Regions from separate parts of the Paenibacillus sp. MMO-177 genome, predicted to be linked through region 2. Evidence: riboswitches for the same ligand, from Rfam matches in the RefSeq annotation. Region 2 holds a riboswitch; the other holds the start of a gene.

Region 1 (4,283 bases), on a different contig from region 2:
GTACGAAATCCAATGTAGCTCTACTGCTAGCCCACCTTCATTAACGGCGTAGGGGACAGCCCCGTTTTGTTTTAGCTATACAGCTTGCTTCCGGACATTTTGAACGAATCCGCCTGTTCTTTCATTCCGGCTTCGATGGCTTCTTCGGTATCAAGCCCGTGCTCTTCCGCGTATTCCCGGATGTCTTGAGTAATTCGCATGCTGCAGAACTTCGGACCGCACATGGAGCAGAAGTGAGCCGTTTTCGCAGCCTCTGCGGGCAGCGTCTCGTCATGGTAAGCGATCGCCCGTTCAGGATCAAGCGACAAATGGAACTGGTCGCGCCAGCGGAACTCGAACCTTGCCTTCGACAATGCGTCGTCCCGGAGTTTCGCCATGGGATGTCCTTTGGCAAGATCGGCGGCGTGCGCTGCTATTTTGTAGGCAATAACACCGTCTTTAACGTCTTCCTTATTGGGGAGACCCAGATGCTCTTTAGGCGTTACATAGCATAACATTGCCGTTCCGAACCAACCGATCATTGCTGCTCCTATCGCCGACGTAATATGGTCGTAGCCCGGTGCGATGTCCGTCGTGAGCGGCCCCAGGGTATAAAACGGCGCTTCCTTGCAGATCTCCATTTGTAGGTCGACGTTTTCTTTGATGAGATGCATGGGGACGTGGCCCGGCCCTTCGATCATGACCTGAACATCATGCTTCCAAGCGATATCCGTCAGCTCACCAAGAGTTCTCAGTTCCGCGAATTGAGCTTCGTCGTTAGCGTCCGCAATGGAGCCGGGACGAAGGCCGTCCCCGAGCGAAAATGCTACATCGTAAGCTTTCATAATCTCGCATATTTCTTCAAAGTGGGTGTAGAGAAAGTTTTCCTTGTGGTGGGCAAGACACCAGGCAGCCATGATGGAGCCGCCCCGGGAAACGATTCCGGTAACGCGTTTGGCCGTAAGCGGAATGTAACGCAGCAGCACGCCTGCGTGAATAGTGAAATAATCGACGCCTTGTTCCGCCTGTTCAATCAACGTATCGCGGAATACTTCCCAGTTCAGGTCTTCCGCTTTTCCGTTCACTTTTTCAAGCGCCTGGTAGATCGGCACGGTACCGACCGGAACGGGGGAGTTGCGGATAATCCATTCGCGGGTCGTATGGATGTTTTTTCCCGTGGACAAGTCCATAATCGTATCCGCTCCCCAACGGGTCGCCCACGTCATTTTCTCGACTTCCTCTTCGATGGAGGACGCAACGGCTGAATTGCCGATGTTGGCGTTAATCTTCACATGAAAACGGCTCCCGATAATCATCGGCTCGAGTTCGGGATGGTTGATATTGGCCGGTATTACCGCGCGCCCGCGGGCCACTTCCGAACGGACCAGTTCCGGATCAACCCCTTCGCGAATCGCGATAAACTCCATTTCCGGAGTAACGATGCCTTTGCGGGCGTAGTGAAGCTGTGTCACGTTTTGCCCTGGCTTTGCCTGAAGAGGCCGGTGATTCAGGCAAGGGAAAATTTCCGCGCCTTTCTCCTTCGCACGTTCCTCGTTTGCGAATCCGTTGTCTTCCGGCCTAACGATGCGGCCTTCGTATGTTTCCGTGTCGCCACGTTCGTTAATCCACCCGCCCCGCACAATAGGAAGTCCTTTTCGTACATCCGCCTCATAGGACTCGTCGGTGTACGGTCCGCTTGAGTCATACACCCGCACCGGTTCGTTCGGCTGCGGCTGTCCGTCTTTTCCCCGGCTGTCGGATAATACGATTTCGCGCATGGGAACCCGAATATCTTCCCTCGATCCTCTCACATACGTTTTGCGGCTGCCCGGCAGCGGCGTCGATAAAATCGGCATCAAAAAAACCTCCTTAAGAACATTCGATAGGTTCAGGAATGTCCGCTAGGAGGCCGTTGTTTAGGGGGAATGGAAATGTACGCGGCATAGCTTCTGCAGTTAGACACGGCGAATAGGCAGAGCTCGCCCAGGCAGGGCAAAGCTCGCAACCCCCGGCCGCTCCCCCAAAGGCGGCATTTGATGCGGCCGGACGATCGCCGGCAACAAGAAAAGCCGCCCCGTCGGGAGCGGCTTGAGGTGTCGAAATCCGTGCAAATCGAAACGGACGAATGACAATAGCACCCCGTTTCTATCGCATATGGCTGACGCGCACAAGACCACTTTCCTACGCTGGCATAACCCAGATCAGGTTCAAAGGGACCAAGGCTAAGCCTTATCTCAGCCCTTGCGGGCGCCCCTAGTGGAATTCCTAGTCCAAAGACTACACTCGTATCCAGCTTCTGTCAAGCAAGCTTTCAAGCGAATCTTTCATTTTATGCTCGTAGGCAGGATGAATTGGTCGTTTATGGAATAGTAATATACAATCTCGTACTTGATCAGGGAGGTTGGATGAATTGGACAATCAGCCATTCAAGCATGCGGTCAGAAATCCTTCGGGCATAAAGAACATTTTTGCGATGACGGTGCTGTGTTCACTCTTTCTTGTTAGTACGCTGCGTGGAAAAGAAGACGATACGATTCTATACGTTCTGGGCATCGCGATATTCTGCTTCTGCGCTGCCGTCTTGATCTGGTCCGTGTACCGGGCGGTACAGAAGCCGATTGATCTCTGCTTGCAGGAGGATACGCTTTTGCTTAACGGAAATACAATCTCCGCCGATCAGATTAAGGTCATCATGATCAGACGGGACTCGGTTCACCCGATTATCGGGATTAAGCCTTATGGCGCGAAAATTGTTCCTGTCCGTTTGTGCTTCAGGTATGTGGACGAAGAGGATAAAGGCTTCGCGGATATCGCCGACTGGGCGAAGAGGAATAACGTAAAAGTCGATTATGGTTTCTTTTTTAGATGGATATAGAGAGGCAAATGAGATGAAACAAGGAGGGCGGCCATGAAGGCTCGCACGATGAAAGCGCTGGTCTATGAAGCTTACGGTTCGCCGGAGGTTCTCCAAATCAAAGAAGTGGATGTCCCTGCGCCTAAGGAGCATGAAGTGCTGATCGAGGTTTATGCCGCTTCGGTCAATTCATGGGATTGGGATCTGCTTCGCGGCAAACCGTACATAAACCGCATTGGCGGACTCCGCAAGCCGCGGTTCCCTATTCTTGGGGCGGATATTGCCGGGAAAATCATCGCCGTTGGCGCCTCCGTCACGCGGTTCCGACCCGGCGATGAGGTGTTCGGCGATCTTTCCGGCTGCAGCTGGGGCGGATTCGCCGAATACGTATGCGCGGGTGAGGATGCTTTGACGCCAATGCCGAAGCGGCTTAGCTTCGAGCAAGCGGCAGCGATTCCGCAAGCAGCCGTGCTTGCCTTGCAAGGAATGCGAGATAAAGGGAATTTGCGGAAGGGCCAGCAAGTGCTCATCAATGGGGCAGGAGGCGGCGTGGGGACGTTTGCCATCCAATATGCCAAGCTGCACGAGGCGGAAGTCACCGCTGTTGACCGGGCATGCAAGCGGGATATGCTTCTGTCCCTCGGAGCGGATCATGTGCAGGATTACAGGAATGAGGACTTTACCGCTAATAGGCGGCAATACGATCTTATCCTGGATGTAGTGGGGACCCGTTCCGTCTTCAAAGTGAAGCGGGCGCTTAAAAAAGGCGGAACATACGTTATGATTGGCGGCTTAATGCCTCGTCTTCTCCAAACCTTGCTCGCCGCACCGCTGATCCGCAGGTTTGAGAAGAAGAACGTGACCATTCTGATCCATAAGCCCAATGATGCTGATCAGCAGGTATGGAAGTTGCTTGCAGAAGCGGGCCAGGTTACTCCCGTCATTGACCGGCTGTATGGATTGCAGGATGCTGCCGAAGCTTTCCGGTATTTCGGGGAAGGGGAGTTCAAAGGCAAAATCGTTGTTCGCATAAAAAGCGAAACCCCCACGCCATAAGGCATGGGGGTTTCGCTTTTTATTTTATTATTTCTTGACGGTCACGGTTATCGTGTCGCTGGATGTAACGCCTGCCGCATTCACAAGCTCGCAGCGGTACACGTAGGTGCCGGGCGTTCTTGCCGAAATGGCGGTTACTGCATTTTGCGCCGCAGGAGTTGCGTCCTTCAGCGATTGCGTATCGATAAGCACGCCATTCTCGTATAAGCGGTATTCCGTGGCATTAGTGCCCCACCACAGGTTCATCGTTACTTTGTAATTTCCGTCTTGATCCCAATTGTCATGGGACAGGACGGCTTTGCCCGGAGAAGCGTCGGTTACTTTAACGACCAGCTTGCTGCTGGCTGTTTTACCGTAGGCATTAATCAATTCCGCTGTATACGTATAGGTCCCG
Region 2 (4,283 bases):
GGCCACGCTTAGCGACAAGCCGTTCAGAACATTTTTCCGGCCGGAATCAAAGCTTTTATGGATCCCTTTTAGTTCAAGCGCTGGAGCCGTCATGCTCTTCCCTCTCCTTTCGCCGGACGCCACCGGATGACCAATCTCTCGATGAGGGCAACCAGACCAAACAAAGCAAGGCTTAGCGCCACGATCAAAAATACGGAAGCAAATACCCTTGCCGGCTCATAACCCTTGGACGACAGAATCATATAGTGGCCTAATCCTTTGTCCGCTCCGAGCCATTCCGCAACAACGGCGCTTAATACGGCGTAAGAAGCGGCGATTTTGAGGCCCGAGAATAAATGGGTAACGGCATTAGGCAATTCGAGCCGCGTAAACAGCTGCCAATCCCCTGCTCCAATCATCCGCATGTAATTGCGAAGGGTCGGGTCGGTGTCCTTGAAGCCATTCAGCATAGCGACGGATACCGGAAAGAAACAGACGATCCAGACCAGGATAAGCTTGGGCAGAACGCCGTAACCGAGCCATATCGTTAGAATCGGGCCAATCGCGATAACCGGCACGTTCTGCGTTACGACAAGCAGCGGATAGACGGCTCTCCGTACAAAAGGTATAAGATGAAGGATAGCGGCAAGGATGATGCCGGCTGCCCCGCCTCCGCCAAATCCGATAAGCGCCAGCTCTACCGTTGACCAGGCATTGTCCATCAAGCGCGGCCAGACGTCTAGCATTTCTTTTACGATAGATGTCGGCGATGGGAGCTGCCACTCGGGAACAACGCCGACATCAACCGACAGCTGCCACGCAGCAAGAATAAGGATGACGAGCAGCAGAGAAGGCCAGACCGCATGATACCAGCCTTTATTGCCCATCCGGATACTTCTCCAGCAGCCGGCCCATGGAAGCCCCGTTAGCCGGATTGAAATATACTTTCACCTGCGAGATGACGGAAGGACAGCCCATTTCGGTCATGGCTTCATTCATGGATTGCACGATTTCAAACAGCTGCGGAAGCTCGCCTTCCATTGTTGTCTCCAGCGGAGCTACCCGGTAAGGCACACCGGATGCTTTAATAATCTCGATAGCGCGGTCCACGTACGGAATAACGCTTTCCCCGTTTGGTGTTGTTGGCAGGATTTGAATACTTACAAGCGCGTTAGCCATCATCGTCAGCTCCTCTTATCCTATTGTTTTTCTAAGCTTTCGGCAGGAAGTCGTTCGTGAACGCTTTATCGGCATCCAGCTCTTTCTCCAGCAGCTTGTGGTCGAACATCCACCCGGAATAGTTAACCCAAACTTCCTTCTTCTGCACGCCCCACTGAGGAGCGTCATCCGTATATTTCGGGCTAAGCCACTTCTGGCTTGCGCGAACCAGGTCGGCATTCAGATCCGGCTCCGCCTTGATCAGCACTTCCGCCGCATCCTCCGGATGGTCAATCGCAAATTGATAGCCCTTAGCGGCACCTGCAACAAACGCCTTAACAATCTCCGGTTTCTCGGCGATCATTTTCTCGCTAGTTTCCAGAAGCGGCGTATAGTAATCAAGCTTTTCGCTATAATCGGTCAAATAAACCATGTTCAGCTTCTCGCCGCGCAGCTCTGCTTCAACGCCGGTCCAAGCATAGTAGATCCATGCAAAATCAATGTCGCGCTTCACGGCCGTGAAGAAATCCGTGTCGCCGATGCTGAGCATCTTCACTTTGGATACATCCGCATTCTCTTCCTGCATCAGAGAGCCGATTACCGCTTGTTCTACCGGTGCTCCCCAACCGCCGTAGGTTTTGCCTTCGAACTTCTTCGGAGAGTCGATACCCTTGGAAGCCGGCGAAGCGAAGCCCGAGGTATTATGCTGGATCACCGCAGCAACGGATACAAGCGGCACACCCGCGATACGCGCCATGGTAAGCGACTCTTGGTAGCCGACGCCAAACTCCGCTCCGCCGGAAGCTACCATTTTATCCGCGCCGTCCTGGCCGGGCTGAATAATCTCGACATCAAGGCCTTGCTCTCTGAAATAACCTTTATCCCGCGCCACGTACAAGCCGGTATGATTCGTGTTGGGCGTCCAGTCCAGAACCACCTTCACTTTGGTCAACGGCTTGTCCGCTCCATTGCCCGCAGGCTCGCTTTCCGTATTCTTGCTGCTGTTCGAGCCGCATGCGGCCAGCAGCACAACGACCGCCAGCATGGCGGCAACAACAGCATACCTTCTCTTTGCACCCGATCTCATCTTTCTTTCTCTCCCTCTCTGCTTCACTTTGACGTTTGCTATTACGGCCGGACTACCTTCTGAAAATAAAAAAAGCCCTCCGATTTCCGGAGAGCCATACAATTCGTCAGCTTTATTACAGGTCTGCCTGTTTCCTTCAATAAAAGGCACACCTAAATAACAATTCCTACGCTGGCATTATCCAGATCAGGTATAAGGGTCGGAATTTTCTTCGGAATTCCCTCTCAGCTGGCCTCAACCAGCTCCCCGGTGCTATTCACTTACGTCAGTAAACCTCATTATACCCTTTTTGCTCGAAAAAGCCAGCTTCCTTTTAAAGAATCGTAGATTTAGGTTTAGACATACGCCGTTTTTGCGCCTGGTGGGTTGTTGTCCTTATAGTCGGGTGACCGGCTTGAATAGTATGTAGTCGAGTGCATATCCGCTAATATCGAGAGGATTGAACCGGGGTGAAAAGAAGACGCAAGACGGGCAAAAAGCCGCAGCGGCCGAACAAATCGAAGTCCAGAAGACGAAGACCGGGAGGCCGGTCCAGATCATACCGCAGACGAACCGACAAGCCGCAATCAAGGCGAAAGCAACATCGCCGCTCCAAAAAGCGCAGCTCCGGGCGGTCTGCCGAAGCGAAACGGGCAATGCCTCCATCCGACGCTTCCCGGGAGCCAGGCGTAAATATTATCGGTTTTGTTCACGCGGAGATGGGAATCGGCGAATCCTCGCGGCTTGCGGCAAAAGCGGTCGATACGGCAGCCATTCCGTTTGGCCTGCTTAATTTTCCGCTTGCCGTAGCCTCGAGGATGTCCGATTACAGCTGGTCGCATAAGCTGCTGGACAAAGCCCGGTACAATACCAATATCTTTCATATGAACGCCGACTTTATGCGTCCTGCGCGCGAGCATTTCGGGGACGAATTGTTCAACAGCCGGTACAACATCGGGTATTGGCATTGGGAGCTGCCGGAGTTTCCGGAAGAGCATGCGGAGGGCTTCAACCATGTGAACGAGGTATGGGTGTGCAGCAAATTCGTAGCCGAGTCCGTCTCCAAACGGGCTTCCGTTCCCGTTATCACGATTCCCCACTGTATCCAGGTACAAGTTGCGCCCAATATTAACCGCGCTTCCTTCGGGCTGCCGGAGAACCGGTTTCTTTTTCTTATGATGTACGACGTTCAGAGCTCGACCTTGCGCAAAAACCCAAAGGCGGTAATCGAAGCCTTTAAGCTGGCCTTTGATAAGAACGATCAACGTGCAGGACTTGTCCTTAAAGTAAACAATGCGGACTTCCGCCCAAATGAGCTCGCCGAGCTGAAGAAGCTGATTGCGGAGCGGAGCAACATGTATTTAATCGATAGAGTGTTGTCCAGGCATGAAGTGAACGCCCTGCTGCAGTGCACGGACAGCTATGTCTCCCTTCACCGTGCCGAGGGCTTTGGTCTTGGCCTAGCGGAAGCGATGTATTTGGGCAAGCCGGTCATCGCGACGAATTGGTCCGGCAATACGGAATTTATGAATGCTGCCAATTCTTGCCCGGTATCCTACCAGCTCGTTAATATCGGCCAGGATTGGGGACCTTACAAGAGCCATCAGATTTGGGCGGAGCCTAATGTAAGTCACGCCGCGGAATACATGCAGCGTCTCGTATCCGATACGCGCTGGCGGGAATCGGTTGCCGCAAGCGGCATGAGGACCATTCATAATGATTTCTCGCCTGCCGTTATTGGCCAACGGATCAAAAACCGGTTAAAAGAGCTGAAGCTGATCTAATGCAATACAAGGCCTGCCCGGCGGGAGAGAGATTGCTCTTCCCCGCCGAGTCAGGTCTTATCAAGCCAGTTCATTGCGCCAATAATTCAATAAATCCTTCAGCGTCTCCTCGAACGGAATTTCCGGCTTCCATCCGGTCTGCTTATAAAACTTGGCATAATCGCCTACGAGCACCTTCACATCGGAGGGACGAAGCCTTGTTTTGTCTTCTTCTATCGTAATATCCACCGTACTATAGCTGAGCAGCGTTTGAATCACTTCGCGAATCATATGGGATTGACCGGATGCAATATTGT

Evidence for each region. A riboswitch is a leader RNA that binds a small molecule or an ion and turns the genes downstream of it on or off. The one in region 2 is predicted to bind thiamine pyrophosphate.
Region 1: it holds a riboswitch for thiamine pyrophosphate, as region 2 does, so the genes downstream of both, thiC (phosphomethylpyrimidine synthase ThiC) here and WFK81_RS08925 (ABC transporter substrate-binding protein) in region 2, are expected to answer to the same signal.

The regions. Positions count from the first base shown of each region.
Region 1 is NZ_JBBCUR010000013.1:88,416-92,698, reverse strand. Features, by position in the region: gene thiC (phosphomethylpyrimidine synthase ThiC) at 72-1,835, opposite strand; TPP riboswitch at 2,141-2,244, opposite strand; gene WFK81_RS27320 (hypothetical protein) at 2,390-2,854, shown strand; gene WFK81_RS27315 (NAD(P)-dependent alcohol dehydrogenase) at 2,888-3,889, shown strand; gene WFK81_RS27310 (OmpL47-type beta-barrel domain-containing protein) at 3,917-4,283, opposite strand, start outside.
Region 2 is NZ_JBBCUR010000002.1:694,648-698,930, forward strand. Features, by position in the region: gene WFK81_RS08910 (ABC transporter ATP-binding protein) at 1-93, opposite strand, end outside; gene WFK81_RS08915 (ABC transporter permease) at 90-866, opposite strand; gene WFK81_RS08920 (thiamine-binding protein) at 856-1,158, opposite strand; gene WFK81_RS08925 (ABC transporter substrate-binding protein) at 1,190-2,224, opposite strand; TPP riboswitch at 2,371-2,483, opposite strand; gene WFK81_RS08930 (glycosyltransferase) at 2,674-3,987, shown strand; gene WFK81_RS08935 (GDP-mannose 4,6-dehydratase) at 4,048-4,283, opposite strand, start outside.